Regions from separate parts of the Streptomyces sp. NPDC002232 genome, predicted to be linked through region 3. Evidence: riboswitches for the same ligand, from Rfam matches in the RefSeq annotation. Region 3 holds a riboswitch; each other region holds the start of a gene.

Region 1 (7,290 bases), on a different contig from region 3:
CGGAGAGCACGACGAGGCCGCGCACCCCGTGCTCGCCGCAGTCGGCGACGGCTTCGGGCACCCGTTCGGCGGGGACGGCGACGACGGCCAGGTCGACGGGTGCGCCGATGGCGGCGACGGAGGGAAGGGCGGGGACGCCGTCGAGTTCGGTCTCCTCGGTGAGCGCCGCGTTCACCGCGTACACCCGTCCGGTGAAACCGGCCCCGAGCAGATTGCGCAGGACCGTCCGGCCGACTCCGCCCGGTGCGCGCCCGGCGCCCACGACGGCGACCGAGCCGGGGGTGAGGAGCCGCTGCACGGACCGCGCCTCGGCGCGCTGCTCGCGGGCGCGCTGGACGGCGAGGGAGCGATCGGTCGGTTCGAGGTCGAGGTGGAGCCGGACGGAGCCGTCCTCGAAGCTGCGCTTCTGGGTGTAGCCCGCGTCGGTGAACACCTTGATCATCTTGCTGTTGGCGGGGAGCACCTCGGCGGCGAAGCGCCGGATGCCCCGCTCGCGGGCGACGGCCGCGATGTGTTCGAGGAGGGCGGAGGCGACGCCCCTCCCCTGGTGCGCGTCCTGGACGAGGAAGGCGACCTCGGCCTCGTCGGCGGGCGCGGAGGCGGGCAGCCCCCGGGCGTCGATCCGGTCGTAGCGCACGGTCGCGATGAACTCGCCGCCGACGGTCGCCGCGAGGCCGACCCGGTCCACGAAGTCGTGATGGGTGAAGCGGTGGACGTCCTTGGCGGACAGGCGCGGGTAGGGGGCGAAGAAGCGGTAGTACTTCGACTCGTCCGAGACCTGCTCGTAGAAGCTCACGAGGCGGTCGGCGTCGTCGGTGGTGATGGGCCGGACGCGGGCGGTGCCGCCGTCGCGGAGGACGACGTCCGCCTCCCAGTGATCGGGGTAGGCATGCTCCGGCGGGGCCGGCGGTTCCGCCGCTTCCGACTGCTCCGACGCGCTGTGCATGGGGTCAGCCTACGGCCGCGACACGCGTGCGGCACCGGTCGCGCGGCGGGGGTGCGCGATGCAAGGTGTTGCCAGGCAGGAAGGGCCGAAGGGCGGTCCGATCCGGGCCGAAGGGCGGCGCGAGCACCGCGCGACCCGTGAGAGACTGGTCTAGACAACCCGCTTGAGACTTGAAGGGCAACACCATGGCTGAGCGCCGCGTCAACGTCGGCTGGGCCGAGGGCCTGCACGCCCGCCCCGCGTCCATCTTCGTCCGTGCCGCCACGGCTTCCGGCGTGCCGGTGACGATCGCCAAGTCCGACGGCACCCCCGTGAACGCCGCCTCCATGCTCGCGGTGCTCGGCCTGGGCGCGCAGGGCGGCGAGGAGATCGTGCTCGCGTCGGAGGCCGACGGCGCCGAGGCCGCGCTCGACCGCCTGGCGAAGCTGGTCGCCGAGGGCCTGGACGAGCTCCCCGAGACCGTCTGACCCGGTCCCCCCGCACGACGAACGGCCGTGGCCGCCCGCATTCGGGCGGGCACGGCCGTTCGCGTGTCCCGGGCGGCTCCCGTCCTCGGTCCCGCGCGGCGGTGCGCCCGGACGCGCGGGCAGCGGTCCGCGCGATCCGTTCCGCGCGGCCGGGCCGGACGCGACTGCCCGCGGCGGGCCGGATGAGACTCCCGAGGGGGGCGGACGCGTTGCCGACAGCGGCCTGATGTGATTCCCGGCGGCGAACCGGACGGGATTCCCGACCGCGGTCCGCGGACGCGATTCCGAGCAGCGGCCGGATCTGATTCCCGCAGGATTCCGACGCGATTCCGGCGTGGTTCCGGCGCAATTCCGGCGTGATTCCGGGCAGCACCGAATACCCGGGGCGAATACCGGGCTCGATTACTCCTCTTTGTATACGGCGCGCGTGTTAATTCCGGGAGCTCGCCGTGTTGACGGCATGTTGCGAAACCCTCACACGGCGCTCGGGCCTTTTGAGCCGGTGCAGCGACAGGGAGCGTTCCGCGTGCAGCGCCGTCAGCGAACGGGCCCGCTCGGCGTCGCCGCGGGCCACCGCGTCCACGATCGCGCCGTGCTCGGCCCAGGCCTCGGCCGGCAGGGCGGGCAGATCCACCGCGTACGTCCAGGCGATCTTGTGCCGCAGCTGGGTGAGCAGCGCCGTCAGGGCCGGGCTCCCGGACGCCTGTGCCAGCGTCTCGTGGAACCAGCCGCCGAGCGAGCGCAGGTCCTCGCCCTGACCGCGCCTGGCCCGCTCCTGCCCCAGCCTGACCAGGCCGCGCAGTACCTTGAGATGGGCCTCGGTGCGCCGCTGCGCGGCCCGCGCGGCGCCCAGCGGTTCGAGCAGCGCCCGCATGTCGAGCAGATCGGCCGCCTCCTGCTCGGTCGGCTCGGCGACCTGGGCGCCCGCGTGGCGCCGGGTGACGACGAAGCCCTCCGACTCCAGGGTGCGCAGCGCCTCGCGGACCGGGACCCGGGAGACCCCGTACCGGCGGGCGAGCTGCTCCTCGGTCAGCCGGGCGCCCCGCTCGAACACGCCGGAGACGATGTCGTCCCGGATCGCCGTGCATACCGAGTGCGCGGGAATGCGCATGTCCGACCTCCGCCTTGGTCCGCGTGAGTCCATTCGATCGACGCCTTTTCCGCGCCCGTTCTGCGACTCTATTGCAGCCCGCCGGAAATTCCGATGCCCCGGCGGAATCCAGGACGGCCTTTGGCTTCTTTTTGGTCAGCGAAAAGCCCCGGCTCAGTACGAGCCGGGGCTTTTGCGACGCGGTGCGCGGCGGGGTCCGGGCCGACGGCCCGGTCCGGGTCAGACGTTGACGCCGCGGGCGCGGAGGTACGCGACCGGGTTGATGTCCGAGCCGTAGTCGGGGCTCGTGCGCGCCTCGAAGTGGAGGTGCGGGCCCGTGGAGTTGCCGGTGGAACCCGAGAGGGCGATCGGCTGGCCGGGCTCGACGGACTGGCCGACGTGGACCCCGATGGAGGAGAGGTGCCCGTACTGGGTGTACGTGCCGTCGTACATCCGGATGACGATGTTGTTGCCGTACGCGCCGCCCCAGCCGGTCTCGACGACGGTGCCGGAGCCGACGGAGACGACCTGGGTGCCGGAGGCGGCGTGGAAGTCGACGCCGGAGTGGCTGCCGGAGGACCAGAGCGAGCCGCCGGTCTTGTAGCCGGTGGAGACGTACGAGCCGGCGACGGGGAGCTGGAAGGAGGCGAGGCGGCGGCGCTCGGCCTCCCGGGCGGCGCGCTCGCGCTCCAGCCGGATCTCCTTGGCGCGGGCGTCGGCCTTGCGCTTGGCCTCGGCCTTGGCCTTCGCCTGGGCGATGGCCTCGACGGCCTCCTGCTCCTGGGCGGCGGCCTGGGCGTTGATCCGGTCCACGAGGGAGTCCTCGGTGATCACCTGGGTGAGACCGGTGTCCTCGAGGGAGCGGTGGTCCGTGTCCGCGGCGAGGGCCGGGGAGGCGAGGGTTCCGATGACGCCGGTGGTGGCGAGTGTCGCGACGCCGGCGATGCCCACGCTGCGGCGTGCCATCCGGCTCGAACCACGATGCTTCCCGGTGGCACGGGTGAACGCCATGTAGGGGCTGATCCTTTCCTTCCCTCTCGCCTACCGGGTTAGCTGACGGGTTCGGAGCAGGAAGGTCTCCTACGAGCCCCTCCGTCGAGACGAAGGCGCCCGATTCACCCCAGGGACTACGTGTGGGTCCCCGGCTCCCCAGGCTCGCGCCTGACGGGGACTCGGCGATGACTGTCCGATGCCGCGGGTGCGGCACGTGCAACTGACGAACAGCCGCCATGACGCTATGCGGATCGTCTTTCAATCACCAACCAGACCAGCCTTTTGTAAGACATGCCACAGGTCAAACGATCATCTTGGCCTCAATACGGACAAAGGGGAGGACCCCGACGGGCGGTGCCGTCGGGGTCCTCGCAGGGTCGTGCGGTGGCCGGAATCAGCCGGTCACGACGGTCACTTCGCCGATGCCGAGCGCACGCACCGGCTCCGCGATCTCCGCCGCGTCACCGACGAGCACGGTGACGAGCCGGTCGACCGGGAAGGCGCTGACCACGGCGGCCGTCGCCTCGACCGTGCCGGTCTCGGCCAGGCGCGCGTACAACTGCGCCTGGTAGTCGTCCGGGAGGTGCTGCTCCACCTGGTCGGCGAGCGTCCCGGCGACGGACGCGGCCGTCTCGTACTTGAGGGGCGCCACGCCCACCAGGTTCTGCACGGCCGTCTCGCGCTCGGCGTCGGTCAGGCCCTCGGCCGCGAGCGTGCGCAGCACCGTGAACAGGTCCTCAAGTGCCGGGCCCGTGTTCGGGGTGTCGAAGGATCCGCTGATGGCGAGCATCGAGGCCCCGTTCCCCCCGGCGTCCGAGCGGAGCACCTGGCCGAAGGCCCGCACGCCGTACGTGTAGCCCTTCTCCTCGCGCAGGACCCGGTCCAGACGCGAGGTCAGGGTGCCGCCGAGGCAGTACGTGCCGAGGACCTGGGCCGGCCAGACGCGATCGTGCCGGTCGGCGCCGATCCGGCCGATGAGCAGCTGCGTCTGCACGGCGCCGGGGCGGTCCACGATGACGACCCGTCCGGTGTCGTCGGCGGTGATCGGCGGCATCGGGAGCGGCTCGGCGAGCTCGCCGGTCCAGGCGCCCAGCGTCTCGGCGAGGACCTTGTCGAGGTCGACGCCGGTCAGGTCGCCGACGACCACCGCGGTGGCCGTGCCGGGACGGACGTACGCCTCGTAGAAGGCGCGGACGGCGGCGGCGTCGATCGCGGCCACCGTCTCCTCGGTGCCCTGGCGCGGCCGGGACATCCGGGACTCGGCCGGGAACAGCTCCTTCGAGAGCTGCTTGGCGGCGCGGCGGCCCGGATTGGCCGACTCGTGCGGGATCTCGTCGAGGCGGTTGCGTACCAGGCGCTCGACCTCGGTCTCCAGGAACGCCGGGGCGATCAGGGCCTCGGAGAGCAGCCCGAGCGCCTTGGGCAGCCGGGAGGCCGGGACCTCCAGGGAGACCCGTACGCCCGGGTGGTCGGCGTGCGCGTCGAGCGTGGCGCCGCAGCGCTCCAGCTCGGCCGCGAACTCCTCGGCGCTGTGCTGGTCGGTGCCCTCGGACAGGGCGCGGGCCATGATGGTGGCGACACCGTCGAGACCGGCCGGCTCGGCGTCCAGCGGGGCGGGCAGGAAGATCTCCACGGCGACGACCTGCTGGCCGGGGCGGTGGCTGGTGAGCAGGGTCAGACCGTTCTCCAGCTTCCCGCGGTCCGGGGCCGGGAAGGCCCACGGCCTCGCGGTGCCCGGCTGGGGCTGCGGGTGGAAGTCCATGCTCGTCAAGGACACGGCGGCGTCGGTCACTGGTCCGCTCCCTCTTCGTCGTCTTCGCCGTCGGCGCTGTCGCTCTGCTCGGTCGCCAGGGGCTCGTAGACGAGCACCGCGCGGTTGTCGGGGCGCAGCTTGGCCGCGGCGGCCTCGCGCACCTCCTCGGCGGTGATGTCCAGGACGCGGTCGACGGCGGTCAGGGCGAGCTGCGGGTCGCCGAACAGCACGGCGAACCGGCACAGTTCGTCCGCGCGGCCGGCGACGGTGCCGAGCCGGTCCAGCCACTCCCGCTCCAACTGGGCCTGCGCGCGCTCCATCTCCTCGGCCGTGGGGCCCTCGGCGGCGAACCGGGCGAGCTCCTCGTCGACGGCCGTCTCGATCTGCGGGACCTCGACGCCCCCGGAGGTCTTGACGTCCAGCCAGCCCAGCGAGGGAGCCCCGGCGAGCCGCAGCAGGCCGAAGCCGGCGGCGACGGCCGTGCGGTCACGGCGGACCAGGCGGTTGTGCAGACGGGAGGACTCCCCGCCGCCCAGGACCGTCAGGGCCAGGTCGGCGGCGTCGCACGCGCGCGTGCCGTCGTGCGGGAGGCGGTAGGCGGCCATCAGCGCGCGCGCCGGGACCTCCTCCTCGACGACCTCGCGGAGCTGCTCGCCGATGACCTCGGGCAGCTCGCCGGAGCGCGGCGCGGGCTTGCCGTCGTGGGCGGGGATGGAGCCGAAGTACTTCTCCACCCAGGCCAGCGTCTGCGCCGGGTCGATGTCGCCGACGACGGACAGCACGGCGTTGTTCGGGGCGTAGTACGTGCGGAAGAAGTTCCGCGCGTCCTCCAGGGTCGCCGCGTCCAGGTCGGCCATGGAGCCGATCGGCGTGTGGTGGTACGGGTGGCCCTCGGGGTAGGCGAGCGCGGTCAGCTTCTCGAAGGCGGTGCCGTACGGCACGTTGTCGTAGCGCTGGCGGCGCTCGTTCTTGACGACGTCCCGCTGGTTCTCCATGGACTCTTCGTCCAGTGCTGCGAGCAGCGAGCCCATGCGGTCGGCCTCCAGCCAGAGCGCGAGCTCCAGCTGGTGCGTGGGCATGGTCTCGAAGTAGTTGGTGCGCTCGAAGCTCGTCGTGCCGTTGAGCGAGCCGCCCGCGCCCTGCACCAGCTCGAAGTGGCCGTTGCCGTGGACCTGCTGCGAGCCCTGGAACATCAGGTGCTCGAAGAGGTGGGCGAGGCCCGTCCGGCCCTTGACCTCGTGACGCGAGCCGACGTCGTACCAGAGGCAGACCGCGGCGACCGGGGTCAGGTGGTCCTCGGAGAGCACCACGCGCAGGCCGTTCGCCAACCGGTGCTCGGTCGCTGTCAGGCCGCCGGAGCCGGCCTCGGCCGTGGCCGTGTGACCCATGGGCATGTACGTCCCTTCGATCGCGATGTGAAAAAGTCCTGCCACTGTATGCAAGCGCGCCGACACCTGGCGAAGTTCCCGGGGCTTCGTGATGTCCCTCTTCCGGGTCGCGGTCGGCGTTGTCGGTGGCACGGTCCACAATGGTCCGCGTCAGATCAACCTTGTTGGTGAAGGAGCCGCAGCCGCGATGGCCCGCCGCAGCACGAAGACACCGCCGCCGGACGACGCGTACGAGGAGAGGATCCTCGACATCGACGTGGTCGACGAGATGCAGGGCTCCTTCCTCGAGTACGCGTACTCGGTGATCTACTCGCGTGCCCTGCCCGACGCCCGCGACGGCATGAAGCCCGTCCAGCGCCGCATCGTCTACCAGATGGGCGAGATGGGGCTCCGGCCCGACCGCGGCTTCGTCAAGTGCGCCCGCGTCGTCGGCGAGGTCATGGGCAAGCTCCACCCGCACGGCGACGCGTCGATCTACGACGCGATGGTCCGCATGGCACAGCCCTTCTCCATGCGGCTCCCCCTCGTCGACGGCCACGGCAACTTCGGCTCCCTGGGCAACGACGACCCGCCGGCCGCCATGCGGTACACCGAGTCGCGGATGGCCCCGGCCGCGCTCCTCATGACCGAGTCCATCGACGAGGACACGGTCG
Region 2 (7,290 bases), on a different contig from region 3:
CGTGATCGCCCCGGTCATGCCGTAGAGTCATGTTTACCGACGCGGGGTGGAGCAGCTCGGTAGCTCGCTGGGCTCATAACCCAGAGGTCGCAGGTTCAAATCCTGTCCCCGCTACTCAGTAGCAACGAAGGCCCGGATCCAGTCACTGGATCCGGGCCTTCGTCGTGCTCGCCCCTCCGCTTGACCTTGACGCAGCGTCAAGATCTAGCGTGGTGGTCATGGAGTGGTCGATCCAGGAGATCGCCAAGAAGGCCGGCACCACCAGCCGCACCCTCCGCCACTACGGCGAGCGCGGACTGCTGGAGCCGAGCCGGATCGGCGCGAACGGTTACCGGTACTACGACCAGGCGGCGCTCGTGCGCTTGCAGCGGATCCTGCTGCTGCGCGAGCTGGGGCTCTCGCTGCCCGCCATCGCCGAGGTCCTCGCGGGGCAGCGGGACGCGTCCGCCGCCCTGCGCACCCATCTCGCCCTCCTGGAGCAGGAGCGCGAGCGCATCGGACGCCAGATCGCGTCGGTGCGGACCACTCTCGACAAGACCGAGAAGGGAGAAGAGCTCATGGCCGAAGAAGTGTTCGACGGTTTTGACCACACGCGGTACGAGGAGGAGGTCACCGAGCGCTGGGGCCGTGAGGCGTACGAGAACGCCGACCGCTGGTGGCGCTCGCTGGGTGACGCGCAGCGGAAGGCGTTCATGGCCGAGCAGGACGGCATCGCCCGCGCGTTCGGGCGGGCGGCGCGGGAGGGCCTGGCCGCCGACAGCGACGAGGTGCAGGCCATCGCCCGGCGCCAGGTCTCCTGGCTGTCGACGACCACGACGCCGAGCAGGGAGTACCTGATCGGTCTCGGGCGGATGTACGTCGACGACCCCCGCTTCACCGCGAACTACGACCGGCACGGCGAGGGCACCGCGGTCCTCGTCCGGGACGCGCTGCGGGTCTACGCGGAGCGGAACCTCTGAAGGACCTGTCCGAAGTAAACGGTGGCCAAAAGCGCGCCCGCCTCTTTGCGGCCGCACCCGTACCCACCGTAGTGTCACGCGCACCATGAGTGACCAGCGCGTGTGTGAGCTGAGCCGGCGGGCGCCCGCCGTGCTCGTCCTGCTCGCGCTCCTCGCCCTCCTGGTGAGCGTCTGCCACGGCTCCCACGGGCACCTGCTGCCGGCCTCCGGCACCACGACCGCCTCCGCCCCCGCGCTCCCGCACGGCTGCGAGCGGTCCGGGGACGCCTGGAGCTTCGACGCCCACCTCCCCGCGCAGGCCGCCTCCTCCCAGTCCGCCGCGCCCGACGCCGGCGGAGCCGTGGTCCTGCCGTACGCGGCGGACCTCCGCACCGATCCCCGCGCGCGCTGCGTCCGGGACCGGGCGGGCCCCGGCCCCGAGCCGGGCCGGCTGCTCGTCGCCCTCGGAGTGGACCGGAACTGAACCGGGTCCCGCACACCCGCGTGACCAGGTTCCCTTTCGCGTACCCACACCGAGGACGTATCTCCCATGACCGCACCCCTGACGCTGTCCATCGCCGGGCAGACCGTCGGCAACACCCCCGTCTTGTGGACGGACGACGGCTACTGGGCCAAGCTCGAAGGCTTCAACTTCGGCGGCATCAAGGACCGCGCCGCCCTCTACATGGTCGAACAGGCCCGCCGCCGCGGGCAGCTGCGCCCCGGCGCCCCGATCGTCGAGTCGACCTCCGGGACCCTCGGGCTCGGCCTCGCCCTCGCGGGCGTCCTCCACGGCCACCCCGTGCACGTCGTCACCGACCCCGGCCTCGAACCGATCGTCGAGCGGATGCTCGTCGCCCACGGCGCCCGGGTCCACGTCGTCCCCGAGCCCAGCCCGCACGGCGGCTGGCAGCGGGCCCGGATGGACCGGGTCGCCGAGCTGCTGGGCGAGCTCGACGGGGCCTGGTGGCCCGACCAGTACGGGAACCCCGACAATCCCGCCGCCTACGGGGGGCTCGCCGCCGAACTGTCCGCGCAGCTCGACCGGGTCGACGTCCTGGTCTGCGCGGTCGGCACCGGGGGCCACTCCGCCGGGATCTCCCGGGCCCTGCGCGCCACCAGCAGCCCGGCCCTGGAGCTGGTCGGCGTGGACTCGGTGAACTCCACCGTCTTCGGCCTGCCGGCCGGGGAGCGGCTGATGCGCGGCCTCGGCTCCTCCATCCACCCGGGGAACGTGGACCACGGCGCCTTCGACGAGGTGCACTGGGTGGGGCCCGCGGAGGCGGTCCGGACGGCCCGCAGGCTGGCCTCGCGGCACTTCGCGACCGGTGGCTGGAGCGTGGGCGCGGTGGCCCTGGTCGCCGGATGGCTGGCCCGCACCCGGCCCCGCGGCACCCGGATCGCGGCCGTCTTCCCGGACGGGCCGCAGCGGTACTTCGACACCGTCTTCAACGACGAGTTCTGCGCGGCGCACGGGCTGCTCGACGGCCCCGTGCGGGAGGACCCCGCCGCGTACGTCTCCGACGACACGGTCAGCGGCTGGACCCGGCGCGTCCTGGGGCGGGCCTCGTGACCACGGCGACCGCGCCCGCCAAGGGCGGGATCTGGAAGCAGAGCCGCACCTTCGACCCGGCCGTCCGGCTGCTCTTCCTCAACCAGCTCACCATCAACCTCGGCTTCTACATGCTCATGCCCTACCTGGCCGCGCATCTCGCGGACGGGCTCGGCATGGCCGCCTGGGCCGTCGGCCTCGTCCTCGGCGCCCGGAACCTCTCCCAGCAGGGCATGTTCCTCGTCGGCGGGGCGCTCGCCGACCGGCTCGGGTTCAAGCCGCTCATCGTCGCCGGCTGCGCGCTGCGGACGGTCGGCTTCGGGGCGCTCGCCTTCGCGCAGTCGCTGCCGATGCTGATCGCCGCCTCGCTCGCGACCGGCCTCGCGGGAGCGCTGTTCAACCCGGCCGTGCGGGCCTGTCTCGCGGCGGAGGCCGGGGAGGAGCGCCGGGTGGAGGCCTTCGCGCTCTTCAACACCTACTACCAGGCGGGCATCCTGCTCGGGCCGCTCGTCGGGGTGGCCCTGACGGGGGTGTCGTTCCGGCTGACGTGCGCGGTGGCGGCGGTGCTGTTCGCCGGCCTGACCCTCGTACAGCTCCGGCATCTGCCCGTACGGACAGCCGAGGCGCCGAGGGAGCTGCGGGGGCAGTTCCGCACGGTCCTCGCGCACCGGACGTTCTGGCTGTTCTCGCTGGCCATGACCGGCTCGTACGTGCTGTCCTTCCAGGTCTATCTGGCGCTGCCGCTCGCGGCGGGCGGTACGGCGGCGACGACCGCGCTGTTCGTGGTCTCGGCGCTCGTCGCGCTCGCCGGGCAGCTGCGGATCACGGCCTGGTGCCGGCGCCGCCTCAGCCGGGAGCGGTGTCTGGTGCTCGGGCTGGCCCTGATGGGCGGGGCGTTCCTGCTCCCGGCCGTCCTGGGGCGCGGCCTGGTGGGGCTGCTGCTGTGCGCGGCCGTGCTGTCCGTCGCGAACGCGGTGCTCTACCCGTACGAGATGGACACCGTCGTCGCCCTGTCCCGGGGCCGCTGGGTCGCCACCCACTACGGGCTCTACAACACCGTCTGCGGGGTCGGGATCACCCTCGGGAACCTGGGCACGGGCGCGCTGCTCGACGTCACCGGCTGGTCGGCGGCGCCCTGGCTCGTGCTGTGCGCGGTGGGCCTGACCTGCGCGGCGGCGATGGCGCTGCTCGCCCGGGGCGGCCGGCTGGCGGCCGGCTGACCCGTACGCCAGTCGGCCCCGTGGAAGTCGCCGCCGTCGGCCGCGGCGGCCACCCTGGGAGGGCGCGGTGCGGACCGCGGCCGGTCGGACCGGGCAGGAGAGCACAGGTGGGGCACCCCCTAGGAGCGGCGGGCGGCGGACGGCGGGGCGGCGAGGGCCGCTCCGAGCCCGGCCGTGCCCGGCGGTTCATCCGCGCGCTGCCCCCGCTGATCATCGTGGGCGGTGTCGTCTTCGACGTGGCGACACCGGCCCAGTACACGGCGGCGCCGCTCTTCTCCGCCGCCCCGCTGATCGCCGCGCCCTTCTTCTCCACGCTGACGACCGTGATCACCGGGATCGCGGCCGTCCTCGCCTCCGTCGGGCTGCACGCCTACAACGACACCGTCGACGAGGTGGCGGCGCTCACCGAGACCCTGACCGTCCTCACCGTCTCCGCGCTGGCCGTCCTCATCAACCGGGTGGTGCGCCGCAGCGGCGAGCGGCTCGCCTCGGCGCGGGTCATCGCGGAGACCGCGCAGAAGGCGGTGCTGCCGACGCCCGCCGAGCGGATCGGCGGGTTGCAGTGCGCGGCGCGCTACGAGGCGGCGCAGGCGGACGCGTTCATCGGCGGGGACCTCTTCGCCGTCCAGGACACCCCGCAGGGGGTGCGGCTCGTGGTCGGGGACGTGCGGGGCAAGGGGATGGACGCGGTCGAGGCCGTCGCCGTGGTCATCGGTGCCTTCCGGGAGGCGGCCGAGCAGGAGCGGACCCTGGAGGGCGTGGCGCAGCGGCTCGAACGGGCGCTGGCCCGGGAGGGCACCCGCCGGGACGGGCTCGACGCCTTCGAGGGGTTCACCACGGCGGTCCTGGCCGAGATCCCGCGCGCGGACGGCAGCGGGACCTTCGACGGTTTCGTACGGGTCGTCAACCGCGGTCACCCGCCGCCGCTGATGCTGTACGCGGACGGCCGGCTGGAGGTGCTGGAGCCGGGGGAGGCGGCGCTGCCGCTCGGCATGGGGGAGCTGGCCGCGTGGCCGGACCGGGGGGAGGCGCGGCCGTTCCCGCCGGGCGCGACGCTGCTGTTCTACACGGACGGCCTCTCGGAGGCGCGGAACGGGCAGGGCGTCTTCTACGATCCGGCGGCGCGGCTCGACGGGCGGATCTTCCCGGGGCCCGAGGAACTGCTCGACGCGCTGGTGGACGACGTGCGGCTGCACACGGGCGGCGGGGCGACCGACGACCTGGCGCTGCTGGCGGTGAGCCGTCCGGCGACGGGGCAGCCGGAGCGGCGCCGGACGATGCCCGTGGTGGCCCCCGGAGGGCCCGGTCACCAGGCGTAGTCGGAGGGTGTCACTGCGATAACAATTGACATAACGTCAGATCGCGGGGGTTTGGCCTCCTGTCCCTGAAGGGCGGTCAAGTCAGGCTATTACCCCCCAATCCCGTGAATGATCAAGAGGAACGGCTTGGAATCGGGAGCCCCTGTCTATTAACGTTCGATAACGCAGCGCGGTCGTCCCAGCCGTCGCAAGAGACGGCACCGTGCGCACGCGCCGAATCCTGAAAAGGAACCGGGGAACCACCACTTGGGGTGAATCGGGCCCCTTCGCACCCGTGCGGACCACGCACGCGTGCGGTCGAGCCCGTAGGAGACCTTCCTGCTCCGAACCCGTCAGCTAACCCGGTAGGCGAGAAGGAAGGAAAGGAGCGCCCCCACCCGTGGCGTCCAACACCCCCGCACCCGAAGCCCCCTTCGACGCCTTCGGTGGCGGTGCGGCTCCCTCCGCCCCGGACACCGAGTGGAACCCCACCGAGGGCTCCCTCCGCGCCGAGAGCCGCTCCGGCGGCCGGCACCGGGTCGTCAAGCAGCGCTCCAACTTCGCCCGCTCCTCCACCGTCCTCGGCGTCGGCGTGATCGCGGCCGTCGGCGCGGGCGGCCTCGCCACCGCGCAGGACAAGCCCCCGGTGGCGATATCCCTGCCGGACCTCCCGGACATCGACCTGCCGGACGCCCACGACATCCCCGGCGTCGCCGCCCTCCTCCCGGAGCAGCAGAGTGCGCCCGTCAGCGAGGCCCGCGCCAACCCGAACCCGCTGACCACCGCCACCTACGCCACCGCGGCCGAGGAGAGCACCGGGCAGGCCGAGCGGGCGGCCACCGCCGCTCCCGCCGCCGGCGAGGCCCTGCGCGCCCGCATCCTCCAGCAGGCCGAGCAGCAGCAGGCCTCCGCCGACGCCGCCGAGAAGGCCGCCGCGGAGAAGGCCGCGGCCGAGAAGGCCGCCGCCGAGGCCGTGGCCAAGGAGGCCGCCGCGCAGAAGGCCGCCGCCGAGGCCAAGGCGAAGGCAGAGGCGGAGGCCAAGGCGAAGGCCGAGGCGGAGGCGCGTGCGAAGGCAGAGGCCGAGCGCCTCGCCAAGCTCGCCGCGAGCTACTCGCTGCCGGTGTCCTCGTACACGCTCACCGCCACCTACATGCAGTCCGGTTCGATGTGGTCCTCCGGCCACCACACCGGCCTCGACTTCGCGGCCCCCACGGGCACCCCGCTCAAGGCCGTCCACGGCGCGACCGTGAAGTCGGCCGGCTGGTCCGGCTCCTACGGCTACCGGATCGTCCTGGAGCTGGAGGACGGCACCGAGGTCTGGTACTGCCACCTCTCGTCCATGCTGGTCGGCGCGGGCCAGACCGTCGGCACCGGCGAGACGATCGGCCGCGTCGGCGCCACCGGCAACGTCACCGGCGCCCACCTCCACATGGAGGTCCACACGTCCGGCGGCGACGGCATCGACCCGGCGGCCTGGCTCCGCTCCAAGGGCCTCAGCCTCTGAGCGGACCCGGAATAGGCCCGGCGGCGGGAGCGGTTGAGCGACACATGACCTCTCTCCGCCCGCTGGGCAGCTCCGACCTCCACGTCTTCCCGATAGCCCTGGGCGGCAACGTCTTCGGCTGGACCGCCGACGAGGCCCAGTCCTTCGCCGTCCTCGACGCCTACGCCGCCGCGGGCGGCAACTTCGTCGACTCCGCCGACGTCTACTCCGCCTGGGCCGAGGGCAACGAGGGCGGCGAGTCCGAGACCGTCATCGGCCGCTGGCTCGCCTCCCGGGGCAACCGCTCCGACATCGTCGTCGCCACCAAGGTCGGCGCCCACCCCCAGTTCAAGGGCCTGTCCGCCACCACCATCAAGGCGGGCGCGGAGGAGTCCCTCCGCCGTCTCGGCACCGACCACATCGACCTCTACTACACGCACTTCGACGACGAGTCCGTCCCCGTCGAGGAGATCGTCACCGCCCTCGACCAGCTGGTGAAGGACGGCAAGGTGCGCGCCGTCGCCGCCTCCAACATCTCCCCGGAGCGGCTCCGCGCCTCCCTCGACTTCGCCGAGGCCGAGGGCCTCGCCCGGTACGTCGCCCTCCAGCCGCACTACAACCTGGTCTCCCGCGACACCTACGAGGGCCCGCTCCTGGAGACCGTCGAGCGGGCCGGGCTCTCGGCCGTCCCGTACTACGGGCTCGCGGCCGGCTTCCTCACCGGCAAGTACCGCCCCGGTGCCACCGTCGACAGCGTCCGCGCCTCCGGGGCCGCCGGGCACCTGGAGACCGAGCGGGG
Region 3 (7,290 bases):
CGCGAGGGCCTGCGGGAGGAAGGCGCGGACGACCTGATCTCGGGGCTCATCAAGGCCTCCGACCACGGCGAGCACCTCACCGAGAACGAGGCCGCCGCGATGGCCTTCATCCTGCTGTTCGCCGGCTTCGAGACCACCGTCAATCTGGTGGGAAACGGTCTTTACGCCCTCCTTCGGCACCCCGAACAGCGGGCGCTGCTCCAGGCGTCCCTGGCCGCCGGGGAGACCGGACTCCTGGAGACCGGCGTCGAGGAACTGCTGCGCTTCGACGGGCCGGTGGAGATGGCGACCTGGCGGTACGCCACGCGGGCGCTGACCATCGGCGGCCAGGAGATCCCGGCGGGCGACCCGGTGCTCGTGGTGCTGGCCGCCGCGGACCGGGATCCGGAGCGGTTCGGCGGGCCGGACGTCCTCGACCTCGCCCGGCGCGACAACCAGCACCTCGGGTACGGACACGGCATCCACTACTGCCTGGGCGCGCCGCTCGCCCGGCTGGAGGGACAGACCGCGCTGGCGACCCTGCTGACCCGGCTTCCGGATCTGCGACTTGCCGCGGATCCGGCCGAACTGCGCTGGCGCGGCGGGCTCATCATGCGGGGTTTGCGCACGCTTCCGGTGGAGTTCTCCCCTTCCGTACGCGTCTTGGATGCTGACGAGCCATCAGAAATGTGATCTTCACGTGATCGCGGGGCGATCGACTTGTGACGGACGTTCGAATACCGCTACGTTTCCCGGCAGTCTCAGCCGTCACGCGAAAGGCCCCTCCTATGCGTTCCGGGAACGGACGACACCGTCGCCCCCGTCAGGCCCCCGCCATCGTCGTCGCCGCCGGTGTCACCGGATCCGCCATGGCGCTGCCGCTGCTCGCCACCGGATCCGCCTCCGCAGCCGACGCCGCCACCTGGGACCGGGTCGCCGAGTGCGAGTCCGGCGGCCAGTGGAGCGCCAACTTCGGCAACGGCATGTACGGCGGCCTCCAGTTCACCCAGGACAGCTGGGAGCGCAACGGCGGACTCACCTACGCGCCCAGCCCCGACCTCGCCAGCCGCGCCCAGCAGATCGCGGTGGCCGAGAAGGCACTGGCCAAGGGCAGCGAGGAGTGGGCCACCTGCGCCCCGATCGCCGGCCTGAAGAACGACGGCAGAGCCACCGGGGTCGATCCCGGCCCGCTCGCCGTCCCGACGACTCCCGGCGGCCCGCTCCCCGAGTCCAACCGGACCCCGGACGCCCAGGCCGCCCCCAAGACCTCCGAGGCGACGCCCGAGCGGTCCGCCACGCCCACGACCCCCGCGAAGCCGACCGCTCCGACCGCCCCGGCGACCTCCGCCGCTCCGGCCGAGCCCGCCACCCCGGCGACCCCCGCGACCCCGGCCATGCCCGACGCGTCCGTTACGCCCGGTACGCCTGATTCGTCCGAGACGCCGAAGGGTGACGCTCCGTCGGCCACGCCGGGCACCGGCAAGCACCGGGGCGACGCCGCCCCGGAGGAGTCCGGCAAGCCGGACAGTTCGGCCGAATCGGGCCGCCACGCCTCGGACGCGACCGACTCCCCGGACCAGCCCGCGGAGAAGGTGGACGCCACGCTGGTGACTGACGACGCGAAGAATTCGGACGTAACGGACAGTCAGGGCGCTTCGGGCGCGTACACCGTGCGGCCGGGCGACAGCCTGTCCCGAATTGCACAGAAGAACGAACTCTCCGGAGGCTGGACCGCCCTCTATGACGCCAACCGCCGGACGGTGGGCACCGATCCGGACCTCATCCTGCCTGGTCAGAGCCTTGACCTGACGGCGGGTTCGACGGCGAAGGAAGGTTAGTTCGCGGCCTTATGTCCGGTTCTGGGCAAGTGAGACATGGGTCTCTTCGCCCCAACTGGCGTGTCACGTCCGCGCACTCTGCTCCCGCTGGCCCCCACCTGCACAAACGCCGCCCACCGGAAGGCAAGTAAGGTCGATTTTTCCGCAATGGGCCTCTTTGAACTTCCGGTGGGTCTGTGTCTACGGTCGTCACCGCTCGCCACCGCGGGCCCCGTCGTCCGAATCGCCGAATCCTGCCGTCGGCCGATGGGAACAGTCGTCGCGCAAGCGCCGAAGGCAGGAGTGGGGGACCCAAGGTAAGTGCCGGGCCCGGCCGTCGAGACAGACGGCCGACGACCGGCTTGGGGTGAAGCCGCGTGCTAGGACACGCGGCCGGGCAACTTTCCGGCCCGAACCCGACAGCTCACCTCACAGGCGTCGGTGAGGAGAATCTCCATGCTGTTTTCCGCCAAGGGCAAACACCGTCGTCCCTCCAAGGCCACCCAGGTCGCCGCGCTCGTCGGCGTCACCGGTGTCGCCGTCGCCGCCCCGCTGCTGAGCGCGGGCACCGCCTCGGCCGCCACGTCCGCCGAGTGGGACACCGTCGCCCAGTGCGAGTCCGGTGGCAACTGGTCCATCAACACCGGCAACGGCTTCTACGGCGGCCTTCAGTTCACCAACTCCACCTGGGCCGCCTTCGGGGGCACCTCCTACGCCTCGCGCGCCGACCTGGCCTCCAAGGACCAGCAGATCGCCGTGGCCGAGAAGGTCCTCGCCGGCCAGGGCAAGGGTGCCTGGCCGAACTGCGGCGTCGGCCTCTCGGGCGCCTCCTACGACGGCGGCTCCGCCGAGACCCCGCAGCAGCAGCCCCAGCAGCAGGCCGCGCCGAAGCAGCAGGCCGCCCCGCAGCAGGAGCGCCGCGCCGAGCAGCCGACCAGCCGCAGCGAGCAGCGCCAGGCCCCGAAGGCCGACGCCAAGAAGACCGTCACCACGCCCACCGGCAAGAAGGTCAAGAAGGGCGACGGCGAGTACAAGGTCGCCGCCGGCGACACCCTCTCCAAGATCGCTCAGGCGCACGGCACCAAGGGCGGCTGGGCCAAGCTCTTCGAGCTGAACAAGGACGTCGTCGAGAACGCCGACCTGATCTACCCGGGTCAGCAGCTCCACCTGAAGTGAGCCCGGCGGCTCGCGTGAGTCCGGCGGCTCACGCGGCCCCGACGACCCTCCCGCGGTGACCACCCCGGTCCGGCGCGCCCTTCCCCCGTGCGCGCCGGACCGGGGTCTCCCCTTGTCGGGGGGAGACCCCGTACCGCGCTCTCCCCTTATTACGGAGAGGCCGACGGTCCCGCGTCCGTGAGGGAAAGCTGACGGTTCCGAGTGTTACCGCCCAGTAGATCCCGGGTCCTTCGTCCCGGGATGGGTGCCCTCGGGTCCTTTTTCGTCCCAGGGGGCGGGCGCGCGGCGGGCGGGAGCCTCCGGGCCGGTTAGGCTCGTGTCGCAAGGCCGAGCGACCCTGCACCGACCTTGCGTCACATCCAGCGTCACATCCCAGAAGGAGATGCTCGTGCCGTCCATCGACGTCGTCGTAGCCCGGGAAATCCTGGACTCCCGAGGCAACCCCACGGTCGAGGTCGAGGTCGGCCTCGACGACGGCAGCACCGGCCGTGCTGCTGTTCCGTCCGGCGCCTCCACCGGTGCGTTCGAGGCCATCGAGCTTCGCGACGGTGACCCCAACCGCTACCAGGGCAAGGGTGTCGAGAAGGCCGTCCTCGCCGTCATCGAGCAGATCGGCCCGGAGCTCGTCGGCTACGACGCCACCGAGCAGCGCCTGATCGACCAGGCCATGTTCGACCTGGACGCCACGGAGAACAAGGGCTCGCTCGGCGCCAACGCCATCCTCGGCGTCTCCCTCGCCGTCGCGCACGCCGCCTCCGAGGCCAGCGACCTCCCGCTCTTCCGCTACCTCGGCGGCCCGAACGCGCACCTGCTGCCCGTTCCGATGATGAACATCCTCAACGGTGGGTCGCACGCCGACTCCAACGTCGACATCCAGGAGTTCATGATCGCCCCGATCGGCGCGGAGTCCTTCTCCGAGGCCCTCCGCTGGGGCGCCGAGATCTACCACACGCTCAAGGCCGTCCTGAAGCGCAAGGGCCTCTCCACCGGCCTCGGCGACGAGGGCGGCTTCGCCCCGAACCTCGAGTCGAACCGCGCCGCCCTGGACCTCATCATCGAGGCCATCAAGGAGGCCGGCTACGCCCCGGGCACCGACGTCGCGCTCGCGCTCGACGTCGCCGCGTCCGAGTTCTACAAGGACGGCGTCTACGAGTTCGAGGGCAAGTCCCGCTCGGCCGCCGAGATGACCGAGTACTACGAGGAGCTCGTCTCCGCGTACCCGATGGTCTCCATCGAGGACCCGCTGTACGAGGACGACTGGGCCGGCTGGAAGGTCCTCACCGACAAGCTGGGCGCCAAGGTCCAGATCGTCGGCGACGACCTCTTCGTCACCAACCCGGAGCGCCTCGCCCGCGGCATCGAGGAGGGCACCGCGAACGCCCTCCTGGTCAAGGTCAACCAGATCGGCTCGCTGACCGAGACGCTGGACGCCGTCGAGCTGGCCCAGCGCAACGGCTTCAAGTGCATGATGTCCCACCGCTCCGGCGAGACCGAGGACGTCACCATCGCCGACCTCGCCGTCGCGGTGAACTGCGGCCAGATCAAGACCGGCGCCCCGGCCCGCTCGGACCGCGTCGCCAAGTACAACCAGCTGCTGCGCATCGAGGAGATCCTCGACGACGCCGCCGTGTACGCCGGCCGCAGCGCCTTCCCGCGCTTCAAGGGCTGACAGCGTCACACCCGGTAGTTCCGTCCGTCCCCGCACTCGGTCCCGTACCGTGTGCGGGGACGTACGCGTGAACAGGGGAGGCGACACGACATGGCCGCGAAGGACCGGGACCGGTTCTCGACCGCGACCCGGATCAGACTGCTCGGCGAGCAGACCGCCGCACGTGTCTACCGCTCCCAGACCCGCCGTCAGGCCCGCCGCTCCCGGCTCACCGGCCGCGCGGCCTTCCTCGCCCTCGTGGTCTGCTCCCTCGTCGTCGCCCTCGCCTACCCGATGCGGAGCTACGTCTCCCAGCAGGGCGAGATCGCCGAGCAGGAGCGCCGGGCCGCCGAGGCCGCCCGGCGGGTCGAGGAACTGAAGGACGAGAAGGCGCGCCTCCAGGACCCGGCCTACGTCCGCCGCCTCGCCCGCGAGCACCTGCACTACGTCCTCCCCGGCGAGACCGGCTTCACCGTGAACGACCCCGACGCGGAGCAACGGCCCCGCGCCGACCAGGGCGCGGCCGACCGCCCCTGGTACGACAACCTCTGGGACGGCGTCGACCACGCCGACCGTCCCTGACCCCTCCGCGACACGAACAAGGCAGACCAAGGCAGACATGGAAACGCCCCCTCCGCAGACCGAGAGCACCGCGCCGACCGAGACGGACATCGCGGCCTTCGAGCTCCAGCTCGGCCGCCCGCCCCGCGGCCTGCGCGCCATCGCGCACCGCTGCCCGTGCGGCAACCCGGACGTCGTCGAGACCGCGCCCCGGCTCCCCGACGGCACGCCGTTCCCCACCACGTACTACCTGACCTGCCCCCGGGCGGCCTCGGCCATCGGCACGCTGGAGGCCAACGGGGTCATGAAGGAGATGCAGGCCCGGCTCGCCACCGACCCGGAGCTCGCCGACGCCTACCGGGCCGCGCACGAGGACTACCTCGCCCGCCGCGACGCCATCGAGGTCCTGGAGGGCTTCCCGAGCGCCGGCGGCATGCCGGACCGCGTCAAGTGCCTGCACGTCCTCGTCGGTCACTCGCTGGTGGCGGGCCCGGGCGTGAACCCCTTCGGCGACGAGGCGCTCGCGATGCTGCCGGAGTGGTGGGCGAAGGGCCCGTGCGTCACGCCGTGCGGGGAGCAGAAGGAGCAGAAGGAGGGGTCCGCGTGACCCGGGTCGCCGGAATCGACTGCGGTACGAACTCCATCCGCCTCCTCGTCGCGGACCTCCACCCGGAGACGGGCGAGCTCGTCGAGCTGGACCGGCGGATGACGATCGTCCGGCTCGGACAGGGCGTCGACCAGACCGGGCGGCTCGCCCCCGAGGCCCTGGAGCGGACCTTCGCGGCCTGCCGCGCGTACGCCCGGGTCATCGAGGAGCTCGGCGCCGAGCGGCTCCGCTTCGTCGCCACCTCCGCCTCCCGCGACGCCGAGAACCGCCAGGACTTCGTGGACGGCGTCGTGGAGATCCTGGGCGTCGAGCCCGAGGTCATCACCGGCGACCAGGAGGCCGCCTTCTCCTTCACCGGCGCCACCGGCGAGCTGCACGGGGACGACCGGCGGCTGGTGGTGGACATCGGCGGCGGCTCCACCGAGTTCGTCGTCGGCAACCGGCACGTCGAGGCGGCCCGCTCCGTGGACATCGGCTGCGTCCGGCTCACCGAGCGCCACGTCCGCCACGACCCGCCGACCGCCGAGGAGGTCGCCGCGATCCGCGCCGACGTCCGGGCCGCGCTCGACCTGGCCGCCGCCACCGTGCCGATCGACACGGCGGACACCCTCGTCGGGCTCGCCGGCTCGGTGACCACGGTCGCCGCGATCGCCCTCGGGCTCCCGGAGTACGACTCCGAGAAGGTCCACCACTCCCGGATCTCCGCCGCGCAGGTCGCCGAGGTGACCGAGCGGCTCCTCGCCTCCACCCACGACGAGCGGGCCGCGATCCCCGTCATCCACCCCGGCCGGGTCGACGTGATCATCGCCGGGGCGCTCGTCCTGCGGGAGATCGTGGAGCGCGTCGGAGCCCGCGAGGTCGTCGTCAGCGAGCACGACATTCTCGATGGGATCGCCCTATCCGTGGCATAGCGGGCGGCTATCGACCCCTCCGGCGACACCCCGTCGGAAAAGGTTCGTGAAGTTCTTCACAAGGAAAAGGGCCCTGTCGGTGCCCGAGGAGGGTCTTTAGGCCCTTCGAGGGGCGCCGCAGGGCCCTTTCGCAGGCGCGGGCCCCGATTCGCTCGCTGTTTCCATCGTGTGAACCAGGGCTCCGCTTCAGCGTTAACGGGCGCTCTCCAGGCCAGTTCACGAGGGGTGAACAACGTTCGCCAGTGCACCCCGGTTCCTTTGCAGGACCATGATGTGGATCACGTGGGCGGCGGAGTGTAGCAGAGGTGTCCGGAGAGCTTGTGAAGGGGCGCACGAGCACCCCCCTGGGGAGGGGTGGATACTCGATGCCATGAGCACCACGGAGCGTCCCAGGATCCTCGTAGTAGGCGGCGGGTACGTAGGCCTGTACGCAGCTCGGCGCATCCTCAAGAAGATGCGCTACGCGGAGGCGACCGTCACGGTCGTCGACCCGCGGTCGTACATGACCTACCAGCCCTTCCTCCCCGAAGCCGCCGCCGGCAGCATCTCGCCGCGTCACGTCGTCGTCCCGCTGCGACGCGTCGTCCGCGG
Region 4 (7,290 bases), on a different contig from region 3:
GCGAGCTTCGGGTCGAACGCCCAGGCCATGGCCGCCGGACTGGCGGTCCTCGCGGTCATGGAGGAGGAGGGCACCGTCGCCCACGCCCGCAGGATGGGCGACCTGCTCTCGGGCCGCCTGAAGGAGCTCGTGCCCCGGTACGAGCTGCTGCACGAGATCCGCGGGCGCGGCCTGATGATCGGGATCGAGTTCGGACGGCCGTCCTCGCTCGGGCTCCGCGGGCGCTGGACGATGCTCCAGACGGCCCGCAAGGGCCTCTTCGCCCAGATGGTCGTCGTCCCGCTGCTCCAGCGGCACCGGATCCTCACCCAGGTCTCCGGCGACCATCTGGAGGTGATCAAGCTGATCCCGCCGCTGGTCATCGACGAGGCCGACGTGGACCGGTTCGTCACCGCCTTCACGGCGGTCATGGACGACGCCCACGGGGGCGGCGGGCTGATGTGGGACTTCGGGAAGACCCTGGTCAAGCAGGCGGTCGCGCAGCGCTGACCGGATCCCGTCGCGGATCCCCCCGGGGTTTTGCCTCTGAGGCAAGAAACTTGCCTCAGAGGCACGATCCTGGCGGAATGGACCCATGGACCACGTCCCCGGGGAGACCTCCCCGGACCCCGTCACTCCCGGCGTCCTGCCCGACGTCGCCCCGCAGCTGCGGGCCCTGCGCCGCCGCAGGGGCCTCACCCTGGAGGCCGCCGCCCAGCGGGCCGGTCTCTCGCCGGCCCACCTCTCGCGCCTGGAGACCGGGAACCGGCAGCCCTCGCTGCCGATGCTGCTCGCCCTGTCCCGCATCTACGGTACGACGGTCTCCGAGCTCCTGGGGGAGGCGCCGCCCGAGCGCGATCCGGTCGTCCGGGCCGGCCGCTCCGAACCGGTGGAGGCCGACGGCTGGATCTACCGCCAGGCGGGCGGCGCGGGCCGGGCGCTCCAGTGCCTGCGGGTCCACGTGCCGTACGCCACCCGGACCGACATCGTGCGCGTCCACCCCGGCGAGGAGTGGATCCACGTCCTGGAGGGGCGGGTGCGGCTCGCGCTCGGGGAGGCCGTCCACGTCCTCGATCCCGGGGACAGCGCGCACTTCGACTCGCTGACGCCGCACCGGATCGGCGCCGCGACACCCGGCGGAGCCGAGCTGCTCTTCGTCCACACCCTGATGCAGAGTCCCGTCGCCGAGCTGTGCTTCGGCGACGGGACGCCGCATCGGAGCTGACCATCCGTGACGCCTGCTCCGTGACGTTCACTCCATGACGATTCTTCAAGAAAGGAACGACATGTCCGAGAAGTCCGCACCTGTCACCGGCGAAGAGCGCGGTGACGGCAAGTTCCCCAAGGGGCTCGTGCTCCGGCTCTTCGCCTATCTGGTCGCCGGCCACCTCTTCGCCGGCTTCCTCTACCTGCTCTTCACGCTGGGCGGGCAGAACCGGTAGCGCTCCGGCTCCTCACGCCTCCGTGAGGAGCAGCTCCCGCAGCCGCTCCCGGGTCTCCGGGGCCAGCTTCAGGCCGTCGGCGAGGTAGGCGTCCACCGAACCCCAGGTCGTCTCGATCGTCTCGAAGGCGGCCCGCAGATACTCCACCCGCGCGTCGAAGAGCGGGCTCAGCAGCTCCATCACCTCGGGCGACATCGCGTCCTCGGCGACGGAGCTGCGGCGCACGTTGTAGCGGCGGTGCGGGTCGTTCGACTTCACGTAGTCGGCCTCGATCGCCTCCCGCTCGACGCCGATCGCGAGCAGCGTGATCGCGATGCCGAGACCGGCCCGGTCCTTCCCGGCCGCGCAGTGCATCAGGGCCGGGACGCTCTCCTCCGCCATGGAGTGGAGGATCCGGCTGTGCTCCGGGGTCCGCTCGACGATCATCCTCCGGTACGAGTCGGTCATCCGGGCGGCGGCCTTGCCGTCCCCGAGGATCTCCCGGAGCTGCGCGATCTCGCCGCCGCGCACCAGCTTCCAGAACTCCTTGCCGTCGGCCGGGTCGCTGAGCGGTATGTTCACGTTCCGCACGCCGGGCAGCTCGACGTCCGCGCCCTCCACCTTCCGGTCCGACTCGTTGCGGAAGTCGAAGACCGTGTGCAGGCCGAGCGAGGCGAGGAAGGCGGCGTCGTCCTCCGTCGCGTGGGCCAGGTGGCCGCTGCGGAAGAGGCGGCCCGGGCGGACGGCGCGCCCGTCCGCCGTCGGCAGGCCGGCCACGTCCCGGAAGTTGCGGACCCCCGCGAGCTCGGGCTCGGCGGCATCGGCGGGCGGGACCTGCGGCAGCTGCTGCGTCACGGCTGCTCCTGTTCTGTAGATCGGTTCCTGGGGCAATCATCTCTTTCCCGGACCCGGGCACGCACCCCCTCGGACGGGAATGGGTGATCTGTCCGTATTGAGGGTTTAGCGGTAACCCGCCCCGGTTGCAGGGGAGATGGGGATCGGCGCGTGAGCAGCGTCATAAACGTGACGGACCGTGCCTGATCGTCTTTTCCAAATACCCCCGGGAAAAGGGAGATCGAAGGACCGTCATCCACGGAGGGTGACCGGAATTCCGGCCGGACGACCCGCGATCCCGGAGTGCGTGGAATTCGCGGCTTGTTCGCCCCGACCCCACTCGTCTAGCGTCGCGCTCACTTCCGGACGGACCGCCGAATCCTGCCACCGACCGGATTCCACACTCACCCGTACGAGGCAGGAGCGGGGGACCCAGGTACTACGCCGATCCCTCGAAGAAGGACGGCTCGGGGTGAAGTCGCGTGCAGACGCGGCCGGACATCTCCAGTCCGAACCCGACAGCTCACCTCGCAGGCGCCGGAGAGGAATTCGCCATGCCCGCATCGGGTAAGCACCGCCGCGTCAAGTCCAGCCGCCTGACCCGCGGCATCGCCGCCGCCGGCACCGGCGGCGCCGTCGTCGCCCTCCCGCTCCTCGGAGCCACCGGCGCCCACGCCGCCGAGCAGGCCGCCCCGGCCGCCGCTCCCGCCCACGCCGTCGCCCAGGTGAAGGCCGCCGCCGTCCAGGCCGCGCCCACCACCACGAAGGCCGCGCCGAAGACGTACTCCGTCGTCCGGGGCGACTACCTCTCGAAGATCGCCGCCGAGCACCACGTCAAGGGCGGCTGGCAGAAGCTCTACCAGGACAACCGTCAGGTCGTCGGCGAGGACCCCGCGCTGATCCTGCCCGGGATGAAGCTCACCCTCGGCGCCAAGGGCACTGCCGAGCCCGCCGCGCACCAGAGCGAGGCGAGCACCGGCAAGAACGGCGACACCCCGCGCGCCTCGCGCAGCAGCGAGCGCTCCTCGGCCCCGGCCGCCGCCCCCGCGTCCGCCCCGGCGTCGTCCTCCTCGGCCGGCACGACCTCCTCCTCCGGCTGGGTCGCCCCGGTCAGCGGCGGCACCGGCACCGCGTACAAGGCCTCGGGCTCCATGTGGTCCTCCGGCTACCACACCGGTGTCGACTTCATCGCCTCGACCGGCACCACCGTCGTCGCGGTGGGCCCCGGCACCGTCTACTCCGCCGGTGACGGCGGCGCGTACGGCAACCAGGTCGTCATCCAGCACGCCGACGGCACCTTCTCGCAGTACGCCCACCTGTCCTCGATCTCCGTCTCCGCCGGCCAGACCGTCACCGGCGGCCAGCAGATCGGCCTCTCCGGCGCCACCGGCAACGTCACCGGCCCGCACCTGCACTTCGAGATGCGGACCGGCCCGGAGTACGGCTCCGACATCGACCCGCTGGCGGCCCTCCGTCAGCACGGCGTGAACATCTGACGCTCCTTCGGAGCCCCTCGGCGCCTCGCACCGCCTCAGGCCCGGCACTCATGTGCCGGGCCTGAGGCGTATTCCGTTTTGGGGGAATCTTTATCGGTGGCATATGTCACCCGTCGTCAACCCCTCCTTACGGTCGCGTAGGTCACACGGAAAGGTGAAGGATGTGCTCCCGTGGCAGACGATTCGAGATCAAGAGACAAGAACGCATTCGGGTCGTACGCGGCGATCGGCGACAGCTTCACCGAGGGCGTCGGAGACCCCGGGCCCGACGGGACGTACGTCGGCTGGGCGGACCGCTTCGCGGTCCTGCTCGCCGACCAGCTGCCGGAGCACGACGGCTTCCGCTACGCCAACCTGGCCGTACGCGGGCGCCTCCTCGACCAGATCGTGGCGGAACAGGTCCCGCGGGCGAAGGAACTCGCCCCCGACCTGGTGACCTTCTGCGCGGGCGGCAACGACATCATCCGCCCCGGAACGGACCCCGACGAGGTGGCCGAGCGCTTCGAGCGCGCCGTCGCCGACCTCTCCTCCGCCGTCGGCACCGTCATGGTGACCACCGGCTTCGACACCCGCGGCGTGGCCCTCCTCAAGCACCTGCGCGGCAAGATCGCCACGTACAACGGTCACGTCCGGGCCATCGCGGACCGCTACGGCTGCCCGGTCCTCGACCTCTGGTCGCTGAGGTCCGTCCAGGACCGGCGCGCCTGGGACGACGACCGGCTGCACCTCTCGCCCGAGGGCCACACCCGGGTCGCCCTGCGCGCCGCCCAGGTCGTCGGCCTGCCGGTGCCCGCCGACCCGGACCAGCACTGGCCGCCGGTCCCGCCGCGCGGCACGCTGGAGGTGCGCCGCGACGACATCCACTGGGCCAGGGAGTACCTGGTGCCCTGGATCGGGCGCCGGCTGCGGGGCGAGAGCTCGGGCGACCACGTCGAGGCCAAGCGCCCCGACCTCCTGCCGCTGTAGGCCTCAGCCTCCGGCGGCCGGGAGCGCGGCGGGGATCCGCTCCAGGACCCCGCCCGCGAACACGTCGTACAGCGGCAGCGTCTCCAGGTGGACGTAGCCGATGTGGCAGTCGCACCGGGCGAGGGGGCACGCGCGGGGACGCAGCGCGGCCCGGTACGAGCCGTCGTACAGGTTCCCCAGCTCGGCCCTGACGAAGTGGCAGCGCCGCACCGTCCCCTCGCCGTCCACCGAGATCACCGACTCGCCGGTGCGGCAGGGCAGCCCCGCGGAGCGGTGCGGATGCCGGCTGTACGGGAACAGCGGGTCGAGCTCCGTCCAGTCCTCGGCCTCCGCGTCGGTGTACGTGTGGCCCTCGGCCGCGTTCACCCAGAGGTAGACGTGCGGTGGCAGCGCGGCCCGCAGCAGGCGGGCCTCGTCCCGGTGCCCGGGGAGCCCGACCACCCCGACGCTGAACCGGACGCCCCGCTCCGCGAGCTCCCGGCACTTGCCGAGGAACCGCTCGCGCGGCGTCTCCCCCGGGTGGTACGTGCACCAGAGGGCCACGCTCTCCGGGTCGGCCTCGGCCAGCCACTCGGTCCGGCAGCTCAGATTGGTCTGGATCGCCACCCGCTCCACGTGCGGCAGCCGGGACAGCTCGACCAGCGCCCGCCGGTACCAGGAGCGGACGAGGCCCTCGCCCCACGGGGTGAAGAGGATCCGCAGCCGGTCCTCGGTCCGGTCCGCGGCCCAGCCGGTGAACCGTTCGAGCGCGGCCCGGTCCGCGCGCAGCTGCTCCCGGCTGTCCCGGCGCTTGGCGAAGGGACAGTAGGGGCAGTCGTAGTCGCAGGAGGCGAGCGGCCCCCGGTAGAGCACGGTGAGGTCCACGGGCGCCGCCTACTTCGTCTCGTACGCGGCCATCGCGGCCCGTACCGCGGGGGAGAACAGCTCGGGGCCGAGCCCGTCCGAGTGCGCGAGCCCCTCGGGCGACAGCCGCAGCAGGCCCGCCGGGGCGTCCGCGAGCCAGCCGTACTCCCCGAAGCGGGCGAGCTCCGGACCGAAGTCCGCGAACGGGGAGGACCCGAACCGCTCCTCGTACCCGGCGATCTCCATGCCCTCGGCCTGGAGCAGCGACTGGAGCAGATGACGGCGCCGGGCCTCGTCCGCGTCCACCGCCCGGCCGACCTCGGCGCGCGAGAAGTCCTCCGTCTCCGTGTACGCGTCGATGATCGAGCGGATCTCCCGCATGTCCACCGCGTAGTCGAAGGAGTAGTGCAGCGCCGAGGTGTACGAGCGGGCGCCGCATCCCAGGCCGATCATGCCGTCCGTCTGGCAGGCGTAGTCGTCGGGTCCCGCGGGGCCGGCGTCCGCCCGGCGGAACATCCGCATCGACACCTGCTCGTAGCCGTGCGCGAGGAGGTGGTCCCGGCCGTACCGGTAGAGCCGGAGCCGGTGCTCGTCCCACGCGCGGTCGGCCGCCGCCGGGTCCTGGATCCGGCCGAGGCCGGTGAGCGGGCGCACGTACAGCGGGTACAGATACAGCTCCTCGGGCCGCCAGGCGAGGGCCGCGTCCAGCGAGACCCGCCAGGACCGCTCCGTCTGGCCGTCGATGCCGTAGATCAGGTCGATGTTCAGCACGGGCACGCCGGTGTCCCGGATCCGGCCGAGCGCCGCCTCGACGTCCGCGCGGTGCTGCGGCCGGACCGCCGCCCGCGCCTCCGCGTCCACGAAGGTCTGCACGCCGATGCTCAGCCGGGTCGCGCCCCGGTCCGCCAGCAGCGCCAGCCGGTCCGCGGTCGCGGTCGCCGGGGAGGTCTCCACGGAGAGCGGCACCGCCCGCAGGTCCACCCCCGTCCGCTTCTCGGCGATGTCGCACAGCCGCTCCAGCTCGGCGGCGGTGAGGAAGGTGGGCGTGCCGCCGCCGAACGCGGCCGTCGCGAACCGCACCGGCGCGGTGTCCCCGAGGGCCTCGCGGACGGCGATGGCCTGCCGGTAGAGGGCGTCCTTCGGCTCCCCGGCCCAGAGTTGGGCCAGTCCGGGGCGCTCGGGGAGCGCGCGGTACGCCGTCTTGTGCGGATAGGCGTAGACGTAGCTGCGGTACGGGCGGGGCACGTCGCCCGGGGAAGGACGGGCGGCGTCGCCCGGGGAAGGGCGCTGGACGTCGCCGGGCGAAGGGCGGGGCAGGTCGCTCGGGAGCGGGTGGGCGGTGTCGCTCATGCCGCGACCTCGCTCTCGGGACCGGCCAAGACGAACTGCGCGTACGGCACGGTCCACACCACCTCGTGCCCCAGCCGGTGTCCGGTGAAGCCGTCCTCCCCGTAGGCGGTGCCGTGGTCGGAGCAGACGATCGCGAAACAGGGGCGACGGCTGCTCATCGCGGCGAAGAGCCGCCCGATGTGCCGGTCGACGTACTCCAGGGCCGCCGCGTGGGTCTCCCGGGAGTCGCCGGCCTCGGGGGTCGCGCCCGGCAGATGGAACCAGTTGGGCTGGTGCAGCGCGGACACGTTGACGAAGAGGAACAGGCGCTCCTCCCGCGGCATCCCCGCGACGACCTCCTCGGCGCACGCGACCTGGGACTCGAAGGAGCTGGGGGAGGCGACGCCGAACGAGGGCTCCCA

What was found. Region 3 has a riboswitch for cyclic di-AMP ahead of ACFYXU_RS35230 (transglycosylase family protein). Riboswitches for the same ligand answer to the same signal wherever they lie in the genome.
Positions count from the first base shown of each region.
Region 1: it holds a riboswitch for cyclic di-AMP, as region 3 does, so the genes downstream of both, ACFYXU_RS27640 (M23 family metallopeptidase) here and ACFYXU_RS35230 (transglycosylase family protein) in region 3, are expected to answer to the same signal.
Region 2: it holds a riboswitch for cyclic di-AMP, as region 3 does, so the genes downstream of both, ACFYXU_RS31585 (M23 family metallopeptidase) here and ACFYXU_RS35230 (transglycosylase family protein) in region 3, are expected to answer to the same signal.
Region 4: it holds a riboswitch for cyclic di-AMP, as region 3 does, so the genes downstream of both, ACFYXU_RS24825 (peptidoglycan DD-metalloendopeptidase family protein) here and ACFYXU_RS35230 (transglycosylase family protein) in region 3, are expected to answer to the same signal.

Region 1 is NZ_JBIARV010000005.1:1,016,759-1,024,048, forward strand. It holds gene ACFYXU_RS27625 (GNAT family N-acetyltransferase) at 1-946, opposite strand, end outside; gene ACFYXU_RS27630 (HPr family phosphocarrier protein) at 1,132-1,413, shown strand; gene ACFYXU_RS27635 (GntR family transcriptional regulator) at 1,844-2,524, opposite strand; gene ACFYXU_RS27640 (M23 family metallopeptidase) at 2,744-3,514, opposite strand; cyclic di-AMP (ydaO/yuaA leader) riboswitch at 3,527-3,691, opposite strand; gene ACFYXU_RS27645 (M16 family metallopeptidase) at 3,891-5,258, opposite strand; gene ACFYXU_RS27650 (pitrilysin family protein) at 5,285-6,643, opposite strand; gene ACFYXU_RS27655 (DNA topoisomerase (ATP-hydrolyzing) subunit A) at 6,825-7,290, shown strand, end outside.
Region 2 is NZ_JBIARV010000006.1:726,958-734,247, forward strand. It holds tRNA gene ACFYXU_RS31555 (tRNA-Met) at 41-114, shown strand; gene ACFYXU_RS31560 (MerR family transcriptional regulator) at 219-959, shown strand; gene ACFYXU_RS31565 (hypothetical protein) at 1,045-1,422, shown strand; gene ACFYXU_RS31570 (PLP-dependent cysteine synthase family protein) at 1,489-2,511, shown strand; gene ACFYXU_RS31575 (MFS transporter) at 2,508-3,710, shown strand; gene ACFYXU_RS31580 (PP2C family protein-serine/threonine phosphatase) at 3,818-5,029, shown strand; cyclic di-AMP (ydaO/yuaA leader) riboswitch at 5,231-5,395, shown strand; gene ACFYXU_RS31585 (M23 family metallopeptidase) at 5,409-6,512, shown strand; gene ACFYXU_RS31590 (aldo/keto reductase) at 6,557-7,290, shown strand, end outside.
Region 3 is NZ_JBIARV010000008.1:293,647-300,936, forward strand. It holds gene ACFYXU_RS35220 (cytochrome P450) at 1-672, shown strand, start outside; gene ACFYXU_RS35225 (transglycosylase family protein) at 768-1,817, shown strand; cyclic di-AMP (ydaO/yuaA leader) riboswitch at 2,076-2,249, shown strand; gene ACFYXU_RS35230 (transglycosylase family protein) at 2,253-2,972, shown strand; gene eno (phosphopyruvate hydratase) at 3,355-4,641, shown strand; gene ACFYXU_RS35240 (septum formation initiator family protein) at 4,732-5,202, shown strand; gene ACFYXU_RS35245 (DUF501 domain-containing protein) at 5,240-5,788, shown strand; gene ACFYXU_RS35250 (exopolyphosphatase) at 5,785-6,699, shown strand; gene ACFYXU_RS35255 (NAD(P)/FAD-dependent oxidoreductase) at 7,070-7,290, shown strand, end outside.
Region 4 is NZ_JBIARV010000005.1:393,804-401,093, reverse strand. It holds gene ACFYXU_RS24845 (aspartate aminotransferase family protein) at 1-489, shown strand, start outside; gene ACFYXU_RS24840 (helix-turn-helix domain-containing protein) at 575-1,204, shown strand; gene ACFYXU_RS24835 (DUF6126 family protein) at 1,266-1,421, shown strand; gene ACFYXU_RS24830 (tyrosine-protein phosphatase) at 1,434-2,255, opposite strand; cyclic di-AMP (ydaO/yuaA leader) riboswitch at 2,597-2,784, shown strand; gene ACFYXU_RS24825 (peptidoglycan DD-metalloendopeptidase family protein) at 2,789-3,730, shown strand; gene ACFYXU_RS24820 (SGNH/GDSL hydrolase family protein) at 3,902-4,696, shown strand; gene ACFYXU_RS24815 (STM4011 family radical SAM protein) at 4,700-5,560, opposite strand; gene ACFYXU_RS24810 (STM4012 family radical SAM protein) at 5,570-6,889, opposite strand; gene ACFYXU_RS24805 (STM4013/SEN3800 family hydrolase) at 6,886-7,290, opposite strand, start outside.